3 linked regions of the Candidatus Ruthia magnifica str. Cm (Calyptogena magnifica) genome follow. The protein of the gene in region 3 interacts with the protein of the main gene of each other region in a pairwise test. Links are inferred from orthologs where the notes say so. Each region holds a gene or a part of one and is shown on either strand. Other genes may lie near its edges. The genes, in order: dnaQ, dnaX and dnaE.

Region 1 (2,949 bases), 410 kb from region 3 along the record:
TTATACTTTGTTAAATTGAAATGTAAATGATTAAATTGCTGATGATTTGCAATTAATCAATCCCTAATTCATGACAAATAGCATCAATTTTTTGTATTACGCTTTTGTCAATTTCAATGGGCTCTTCCCATTCTTGATTAGTTTCACCAGAAAGTTTATAGTAGTATCAATGCCTATTTTTGAGTCAAGACTAGAGACTGGAGAGGTAAAATTAAAATAATCAATGAGTGATTATCAAAAAAAATAGCGCCATGATTTGAGTCCAATGTGTACGCTCAACGTCCAAGCTCTCCATTATTATACGCTTGGTATATTCTGGATATTGCTGTTGTAAAAGTGATATAAACACTTCATTAAGCAGTAGGTTCATCGATGGTTTTGCCTGTATAAGTGGAGTGATAAATGGAATTAATTCTGGTGATTATTCTTTACACCGTAAAGACAAGAAATTTTTCTACTTTGTTATAATAACCAGTATGGTCAACCAAAAGAGTCTTCGTTTACTATCTATTTGGATGGATGACACCTTCTAGGATAACCTCAATATTTTCAGGAATCTGTAAATCATTGTCCAAACACGTATAGACTTTGGTTTTTATGCCTTACAAAAGTTCCCAGCAAAGCCGTACACTTAATGTATCGGAAATGGGTACGTTGTAGTAAGATTAGCCCAAATGCTACAGCAACTGAAAAAGATTCGTTGGAATTTTTTTGTACCAATCTTTAAAATCGAGTGCAGCACTCATGATGCAATGGCTAACGTATAATGAGTTTATTTTTTCCAAAGACTTACTGGCAATAAATACCTAAATTTTGTCGTTTTTTATATGTTTCTTTTGTGAGTAGTACGGTGTTTTTAGATCAACAAGTTTGAATGGGTAATTTAGACAAATCAACCTTATTCTTTTCAATAAAGACAACTTGGCACTGAACTTTTTTTGACTAATTTAACAGACATATTGAGTACTTTTTTGTACTGGAAGTTTTTTAATGGTATCTTTAAATCTTTTAGGTTGTTTTAATTCAGTTAGCAGTTTTTCCAATTCTATTAATGTGATTAAATCTTTAATGACCAAATTCCAACAACATGCTTAATTGTACCAAATAAATTTTCAAATATTGGCATTTTTAAATAAAAGCTCAGGACCTTGTTTATTCAGTGTTCGGTGACAAATTTCAGTAATTTTTAAATAAGTGTCAATTTATGTTTGAATACGTTTGAGTTCACTTTATTTTTCTAATTTAATGATAAACTCACGTAAATCTTAACATTGCATTGGTATTTTCTTTAAATTAATTAAATTTTTTCAAAGTAACTAGCATGTGCTGCCAGTTCTTGTTTATTTGCATAAACAACTTTGATTTTGCCAATGGCGCGTTCTACTCGAATAATGTTATTAGTATTGGCTTGTTCATTGATCGTTTGTTCATTGTTAAATAAAGTCGATTGTCCCCCAGTCATCGCCAGATAAACTTGTGCTAAAATTTTTGCATCTAGTAGTGCGCCATGTACAGTTCTTGCGCTTGAGTTGATTTCGAATCGTCGGCACAAGGCGTCGAGATTGTGTAATGTTCCAGGTCGTTGTTGTTTAGAAAGTTCTAATGAATCAATAATGTTGCATTTATCCTCAATACGTTCATCAATGCCTATAAGTTTAAGTTCATGGTTTAGAAACCCAAGGTCAAATGGAGCGTTGTGAATGATAAGTGTTGCTCCTTCAATATAGGTTAAAAACGTCTTAACAATGGCTTTAAATTTAGGCTTGTTTGTTAAAAATTTATCAGTAATGCCATGAATTCGTACCGAATCGCCAACATTACGACTGGGCTGTATATATTCATGATACTCATTATTTTCAGTGATTTGTCTGTCTACAATTTCTGTACAACCAATTTCAATAATGCGATGACCTTCGGAAGGCTCAATACCCGTGGTCTCAGTATCTAGTACAATTAGTCTTTCCATCGAATATTCCTCGGACTTATTTTTGGTGTAAAATTATTTGATTTTATCATAAGTAATATTTATAAAAATTATGGCAAGAGTAACAGTTGAAGAATGTTTAGAACATGTGGAAAATCGTTTTGAGTTGGTATTGGTTGCAGCAAAACGCGCACATCAATTAAGTTCTGGTGATTATAAACCACTATTAGATGCAGGCAAAGATAAACCAACAGTAGTGGCATTAAGAGAGATTGAGGCAGGACTTATTGATGCTTCAATTTTAAGTGAAACTTATGAAATGCAAGAACAATTATCAGCACAGCAAAAGTAGCAGAGATAGTGCAAAGATGTCTGAAATTGAAGTTGAATTATCAACAATAGTAGTTGATAAAGTTACTGATGAAGTGACAGAAATTGAGTAGTAATTAATACTTGATTGCTTAAAAATGACGTATTTGCGTCATTTTTTTGTCTACAAAAACTTGCTATCTATATTAATAATACGTGATAGTTAACAATTTGATTTCTTATTATGCTAAGAAAATGAATCAAATTGATAAGTAGCTCAATGTGTGTATGAGAAATAGGATTAAGAGGAGAATATTATGGATTTATAATCATTAACTTTTTTATTTATAAGGGCGACTTTTGTTCTCTACGTCGATATTGCTTTCTGAGCAAAGGTAGAGACTGGATGAGCTCTGTAACTGATGGCGACATTCATCTAATTGCTAATGGCATGACAACAGCAGACTGGATGAGTGCAATATCATTCATATTCATGAAGTTTAATTATCTTTTTGGTTGCGGCGGTTCGGTTTTATTAATAAATTGAACGGATAATTATGTCTTATTAGTAATGTTATTTACCCATTATTTAAGAAAATACAACAACTGCACGCGTTGTTGCTATGATTTGTTTAATTATTACCTCAGTGAACTATGTTATTGGTCAAATGATATGAATATCTAAAGCTAATAATACTTATTTTTTTGGTAAGCTA
Region 2 (3,018 bases), 340 kb from region 3 along the record:
TAGCAAACGTATCAGACAACATAATGGCGAATAAAAGATGATGCGAAGTACACAGGTGTGTGAGTTGGTTTGTCAAGAAAAAGTGAGTAATAAAAGCCAGATACTTAATAAGTTGGTACGAAATTAAAAAAATGACTTACAAATTTTCTGTGAAGATTATAGAAGTCATTTTAAAGTTGTTATTAATTTATGAGTTAGTCATCATACGCTCATAATCCATAAAAGTTTTTATCGATGAGATTATTTAAACTAGGCCAAAAGATATCATCATTAAATTCACAGAAGAATTTTTAATTTTTTTAGATTAGCAGTGTGTGAAACAAAAAATAATTAAAATCTTACGTATTTCCATTTGGGTGAGAGTGAATTTCAGAGATGATTCTTATTAATTTAAAGTTGTCATCTAATAATTGCATAATTTTTTTTATATCATATTGCACAAAATTAAGCTTTAAATAAAACTTGGAACTATTGGGTGATAATATAGATAGTAAGGAATAATCATCTTTTTTAACTTGGTTAGTTTTTCAATATGAGATTTTCGGTTTTTTCATCTATTAAAAAGTGAAATACAGAACGATCATGTTTAAGAGTTAAACTCTAGAATATTTTCATGATGCTTTAACATTATTTGAAAGTTTTAATAATGATAAATTAATATAATTCTTGTCAATCAAATTATCATCCATTATTTCATTAAGGATTTTAATATCAATCATTATGTATTCACCGTTTAGGATGATTTCAACAGAACTGAGGTGGCTTTTCAGTGGCGAATAGATTTTTGATTTCTGCTTATGCTTTTTTCATATTGTCTTGTGCACTTTCTGGGCTTTTCATTGTCCCGGCTATTCCACCTTTAAACATGATTAATCTTCTTGATTGAGTTGATGTTAATTTTTGTATCGAATATTTTTTCTAATTTTTGCACGCCTTTATCATTCAAAAATTGTGTTTGTATTTTTGCCATTTTTTCATTATGCGCTTGAGTTTGTTTTTGTGCCAATGTTTGAGCATTGGGCTTGCCAAGATTAATCACTAAATTTAATGTTGAATTTTTTTGTCTAAGTGTTGTTAACATGCTTTTTTGTACTTGATCACTTAGTAAATTAGCAAATTGATTATCTAGAGTTAGTGTTAACGTTGCATTATTAGTATTGTCAAACAGTGTATTTTTTACCAATATTTGCGCACCGTTTTTAAACTCCAGTGTCTGGATAAGTGTTTCCCATTGTTGCTGATTGTTAATGTCAAGTATAGTGGGTTTTGTAATGCCTGGTTTTTCTTCTACTTTTGGTTGTAATTTTTCCTCAATTGGCGCTGATATTTTAACTTCAGACTTAATTTCTATCATTTTTTTTTCTGTGTTAGGTTGAGTGTCACTACGAAATGCTAACATTCTAAGTAGTGTCATCTCAAATCCAATTTGTTCACTAGGGGCTAGTGCCATATCTTTAGAGCCGTTGATTGACATTTGATAAAAAATTTGTAAATCAAAGTTTGATATTTGTGTGCTAAGATTTTGGATGGTCTTGTTGCTTTCAGTATTAACAATTTGTGAAATAGATATTTTGTGAAATAACGAGCTTAAATCTTTAAGTGCATTGCTAAGGTTTTCACCACGGCGAGATAAGTCTTTAATAAAATCAATTACAGCTTTGGCATCTTGGCTAAATAAATGTGTTGTTAATTTAATAATATCATCATGATGCACCAAGCCCAGCATGGCTTTAATGTCAGCGTTAGTTACCGTACCTTTACCATAAGAAATTGATTGATCAAGTAAACTCAGTGCATCGCGCATTGAACCATTACCAAAATCAGCAATTTGACCAAGAGCTGATTCTTCATAGCTTAGTACTTCAGCATTCATGATAAATTTTAACTGTTCTAGAATTTCATCATGAGTCAGTTGTTGTAATGTGAATTGCAAGCAACGTGATAAAACGGTTACGGGTAGTTTTTGTGGATCTGTGGTTACTAATAAGAATTTAACGTGTTCTGGCGGCTCTTCAAGGGTTTTTAAAAGCGCGTTAAAGCTGTTTTTGGAAAGCATATGCACTTCATCAATAAGATAAATCTTATAGCGATTTTTGCTTGGCATATATTGTGCATTTTCTAAAATATCACGCATGTTATCCACCCCTGTATGTGAGGCAGCATCAAGTTCAATTAAATCAATAGATTGACCTTTGTCAATTTCAACACAAGTAGCGCATTTGTCACAAGGCTTTGAGCTAATACCTTGTTCACAATTAATAGATTTGGCAAGAATTCTAGCAATCGTGGTTTTGCCAACACCACGTGTACCTGTGAATAAAAAACCGTGATGCAAATTATTAGCATCAAGTGCATTGATTAGGGTTTTTTTGGTGTGTGTTTGACCTACCAATTTAACAAAAGAATGCGGACGATACTTCCTAGCTAGAACTTGATAGTGCTCACTCATAAAAAATAGGATTGATTATATTAAAAGTGATAGCACCAAAAATATAATCCAACACAAAAAAAGTTATTACCGTTGCTTCTTTCCAGATCTGGCGGGTTTCATAACCATTCATTGTCGGCATACCTTTGATACCATCAAAAGTTATTTTACATTTAGTCTGACTAATTTGTTGGCTAATTCTAAACGTTTTGGTGTACCTATATCTTGCCAGTATCCAGTATAGTGTTCTGCACTAATTTGATTTTTAGCGATGGCTACTTTTAACACCTTTGAAAGTGCTAATTTTTTCTCAAATAAATAAAACTTGAATAGAGTGGGATGGTAAATACCAATACCAGAAAAAGTATAGGTTTTTGTGTTTGCTAAGATTAATTGAGTGTTGTTTAATGAAAAATCACCTGCTGGATTGTGCTTAGGATTGTCAATTAGTACAAGGTGAGCTAGTGAGTTTATTGGGAGTGTTAGAGTTGACAAATCATAATCACAAAGTACATCGCTGTTAATAACAACAAAAGGATTGATGCCTAACAAAGGCAATGCTTTTATAATACCACCTGCAGTTTCTAACG
Region 3 (4,179 bases):
TAGTTCAGGCCGATTTTTTGGATGATTCGCATAATTGGAATAACGGTTCTTCTGGTTCATTTAAATCTGTCATTAAAGCGGCTGAGACTGATTATAAAGTCAATCTTGCTGCAAATATGGCATGGCGTGATACTGAAAAAATGATTAAAAAAGCTAAAAGATTGTATAAAGCAGGTAAAAATGCTGCAGCAATTTCTTTAGCAAATAAAGCTCATAAGCAAATAATTAATGCAATAGCACAAACTGAATTGGCAAAAACAGCTGGACCTAGGTTCTAAGGAAATTTAGTGAGTTAAAAAAATACTTCAATATTGGACGGGGTATTTTTTATTTTGTCTGATGTATTTTTAAAACTTCCAGTATTTTATTAAAATAAAAAAAGTTCTTTAGACTTGTAAAATGAATCAACATTTCATCAAATTTATTTTAATTACTTTTAATGACTAATTCTAATTTTGTGCATCTACATTGTCAAAGTGAATTCTCAGTTGAGAACTCTTTGATTCGCATTCCAAAATTGATTGAAAAAGTACAAGAGATTGGCATGAATTCAATTGCACTAACGGATGAATCTAACCTTTTTACTGCAGTTAAATTTTATCAAAAAGCCACTATTGCTAACATCAAACCAATATTTGGTGCTAGAATTAATATCAAAGATAAAGAAGGTGAGTTTTATTCGGTTTTATTATTGTGTCAAGATTATCAAGGTTACCTTAATCTTTCTGAATTGATTTCTTTGTCTTATACTCAAGGACGTTCGTTTGAGTGCGTTAGTGTAACGCAACAACAACTAATTGATCATAACCAAGGTTTGATTATGATTGCAACACCTATTTATAGTGATGTAGCTAAATACTTAATATCAAATCAAATGATTGAAGCCAAGCAAAAAGCTGAATTTTGGCAAACTATTCTTGTTGAGCGTTATTATTTAAGTGTTCAGAGAACTTCAAGGGAATTTGATGAAGAGCATTTGCATCTTTGTGTTAAATTGGCGCTCGAGCTTGACATCGCTGTTGTGGCAACAAATGATGTGCAGTTTTTAAATGAAAGTGATTTTGATGCACATGAGGCTAGAATTTGTATTTCTCAGGGCGGCCTTTTAGACGATGTGCGACGTGAGAAACACTTTTCTAATCAACAATTTTTAAAATCATCCGAGCAAATGCATGAACTATTTTCTGATTTACCAGAAATTTTAGAAAATACATTAGAAATTGCCAAACGTTGCAATGTGCATTTTAAGTTATTCAAAAAGAATTATTTGCCAGATTTTCCTGTGCCAAAAGACTTAACCATAGAACGATTCTTTTGTGAAGAGTCAGAACATGGATTAGTTCAGCGTTTACAAAACTTAAAAGTTGATACGCTAGTTTATTACCAGCGCTTAAAATTTGAGCTTAATGTTATTATTCAAATGGGATTTCCGGGTTATTTCTTAATTGTTGCAGATTTTATTAGATGGTCAAAAGAAAATGACATTCCAGTAGGTCCTGGTCGTGGCTCTGGTGCTGGCTCTTTAGTGGCTTATGTTTTAGGGATTACTAATGTTGATCCGATTAGGCATGAATTGTTATTTGAACGTTTTTTAAATCCAGAGCGGGTTTCAATGCCAGATTTTGATATTGATTTTTGCACTGATCGTCGAGATGAAGTGATTGATTATGTGGCTAAAAAATATGGTTATAAAAAGGTTTCACAAATTATTACTTACGGTACGATGGCGGCCAAAGGTGTAGTACGTGATGTAGGGCGTATCCTAGGCCATCCTTATGGGTTTAGTGACAAAATATCAAAAATGATTCCTAATGATTTGAAAATGACACTTGAAAAAGCCTTGAGTAAGCCTGAAGAAGGAGGCTCTGAGGAATTACGAGCTCGTTATGATTCAGAAGAAAGCGTAACGGCATTAATTGATCTTTCTAAGCAGTTAGAAGGTTTAGTGCGAAACGTTGGTACACATGCAGGTGGTGTGGTAATTGCACCAAGCAAAATTAGTGATTTTTGTCCAGTGTATAAAGGTTATGGTGAAAATGATGGCGTGGTTTCTCAGTTTGATAAGGATGATATTGAAGCGATTGGGTTGGTTAAATTTGACTTTTTGGGGTTGTCCAATTTAACGGTTATTCATAAGACTGTTAAGCTAATTAGTGCCAAAGGCTTATCAAATGAACCGATTGATTTAGATGCTTTGCCATTAGATGATAAAAAGGTTTATGAGTTGCTTCAGCGTTGTGATACAACAGGTATCTTCCAATTAGAGTCTGAAGGTATGCGTAGTTATTTAAAGAAGCTGCAAGCGGATAATTTTGAAGATATCGTTGCCATGTTAGCACTATATCGTCCAGGTCCATTAGATGCAGGTATGGTAGATGATTATATTAATGTAAAGCATGGTGCGCAGGTTAAATACCCACATCCGATGTTAGAGCAAATCCTTAAACCAACCAACGGTGTATTTTTATACCAAGAACAAGTGATGAAATCAGCACAAGTAATGGCAGGCTACTCTTTAGGTGGTGCAGATTTACTTAGACGTGCGATGGGTAAGAAAAAAGACAGTGAGATGAGTCGCCAGCGTAGCGTATTTGTTAAGGGTGCTGCTGAAAAAGGCATTGATGAAAAAAAAGCCAATGAAATTTTTGATTTGATTGATAAGTTTTCAGGCTATGGTTTTAATAAATCTCATTCGGTAGCATATGCCTATGTGTCTTACCATACTGCTTGGCTTAAATCTCACCATCCTGCGCCTTTTATGGCGGCAGTTTTATCTGGCATGATGGATAATACAGATAGAATTTCATTTACCATTAGCGAGGTTCGGAAAATGGGCTTGGTAGTCAATGGTCCAAATGTGTGTGAATCTAATTATGAATTTAGTATTAATGATGAAAAAACAGTTGCATATGGCCTTGGTGCAATTAAAGGTGTAGGTGGCGCATTGGTTGATGCGCTTGTATTTGAGCGCAATACTAATGGTGTTTACAAAAGTTTATTTGAGTTTTGTTCTAGAATTGAAAAGCGTTATTTGAATAAGCGTGCCATTGAGGCATTGATTTATAGTGGCGCTTTTGATGTGTTAGGTGTGGATAGAGCGAGTTTAATAAAAACTTATCCGATAGCCATTAGACAAGCAGAACAAAAGCAAAATGATTATTTTAGTGGTCAAAAAGGGTTATTTTCCAATATTGAACAACATAATGAATATGAGATGAACTATCTTTCAGCATCAAGTTTTTCGTTTAAAGAGAGGCTGCAACTAGAAAAAAGCGTGTTGGGTTATTATTTTAATGACCATCCTACTGATGAATATAAAACTGATTTAAAGCATATTGGAGCAATATTACCCTCTAAAATTGTCTTTAGAAATAATAAAGATATGCGTATATTGGCATTAATTTCAGAACTACGTTATCGTGCTACTAAGAGTGGTGGACAAATTGCTTTGATTACGGTTGAAGATGGTGCTAAGCTATTAAATGCCGTGATATTTACCAAAACCCTAGGTTTAGTAAGTGATCAACTTATTGTTGATGAAGTAGTGGTAATTTCAGGAAAAATTAATAAAAATTTTAGAGATCAGTGGCAAGTAGTGGTTGATAAAATTGAAAATATTGGAGAAGTTAAAATGAGCTATGCTAGGGGCTTTGAAGTATTATTAAACGCTAAACATCAGTCAATTTTTGATAAATTTGTTAAAGTGTTACTTGATTATAAAGGTAATTGCCCTGTTAAAATCTCTTATATGACTGATAATTTAAGAGGCAGTATGTTACTAAATAAAGCCTATTTGGTAGCACCTAATCAACAATTAATTGACGCTGTTAATGCTTTGGCTCAAGATCAAGTTAGCAGAATTTACTATCATTAGTTGCATTGACGCTGCTAGTAGCGTGCATAATCTAGCCTATGTTGATTAATTGTAGTATCTTTATCTAGAAAAACCTCAATTTTTCCAGGATAACTGGAATTTAAAATATTTATGTTATAATTTTTGTATCTATTTACAACTACTTTTTTGTGTAAGGTTGTAATTGCTTTAATCTTTTTAGGTGCTAAAAATATATTAAATATTTTTAAAACAGACTTTAAACCACAGATATGATCATTATCACCATGAGAAGTAATAATTTTATACAAATATTGGATTTGTTTTGAGTGTAAGTAGGAATAATG

What was found.
Region 1: the proteins of dnaE (region 3) and dnaQ interact in binary tests that used the Escherichia coli proteins (3 or more experiments, as listed by UniProt). The link is inferred for Candidatus Ruthia magnifica str. Cm (Calyptogena magnifica) from one-to-one orthologs.
Region 2: the proteins of dnaE (region 3) and dnaX interact in binary tests that used the Escherichia coli proteins (3 or more experiments, as listed by UniProt). The link is inferred for Candidatus Ruthia magnifica str. Cm (Calyptogena magnifica) from one-to-one orthologs.

Annotation. Positions count from the first base shown.
Region 1 is NC_008610.1:442,434-445,382, forward strand. The notes cover bases 133-2,916. They hold dnaQ (DNA polymerase III subunit epsilon), read right to left. Parts: upstream 1,967-2,916; coding sequence 1,298-1,966; downstream 133-1,297. Other genes in these bases: rpoZ (DNA-directed RNA polymerase subunit omega), read left to right, coding at 2,037-2,276; RMAG_RS05815 (hypothetical protein), read left to right, coding at 2,640-2,780. UniProt on the Escherichia coli protein: DNA polymerase III is a complex, multichain enzyme responsible for most of the replicative synthesis in bacteria. The epsilon subunit contain the editing function and is a proofreading 3'-5' exonuclease.
Region 2 is NC_008610.1:512,056-515,073, forward strand. Bases 155-3,007 are described here. They hold dnaX (DNA polymerase III subunit gamma/tau), read right to left. Parts: upstream 2,450-3,007; coding sequence 860-2,449; downstream 155-859. Other genes in these bases: murU (N-acetylmuramate alpha-1-phosphate uridylyltransferase MurU), read right to left, coding at 2,591-3,007. Also shown: RMAG_RS06240 (GIY-YIG nuclease family protein), read left to right, coding at 1-34; more of murU, read right to left, coding at 3,008-3,018. UniProt on the Escherichia coli protein: Part of the beta sliding clamp loading complex, which hydrolyzes ATP to load the beta clamp onto primed DNA to form the DNA replication pre-initiation complex.
Region 3 is NC_008610.1:854,180-858,358, reverse strand. The notes cover bases 61-4,074. They hold dnaE (DNA polymerase III subunit alpha), read left to right. Parts: upstream 61-439; coding sequence 440-3,874; downstream 3,875-4,074. Other genes in these bases: RMAG_RS03960 (hypothetical protein), read left to right, coding at 61-278. Outside these bases: more of RMAG_RS03960, read left to right, coding at 1-60. UniProt on the Escherichia coli protein: DNA polymerase III is a complex, multichain enzyme responsible for most of the replicative synthesis in bacteria. This DNA polymerase also exhibits 3' to 5' exonuclease activity. The alpha chain is the DNA polymerase catalytic subunit.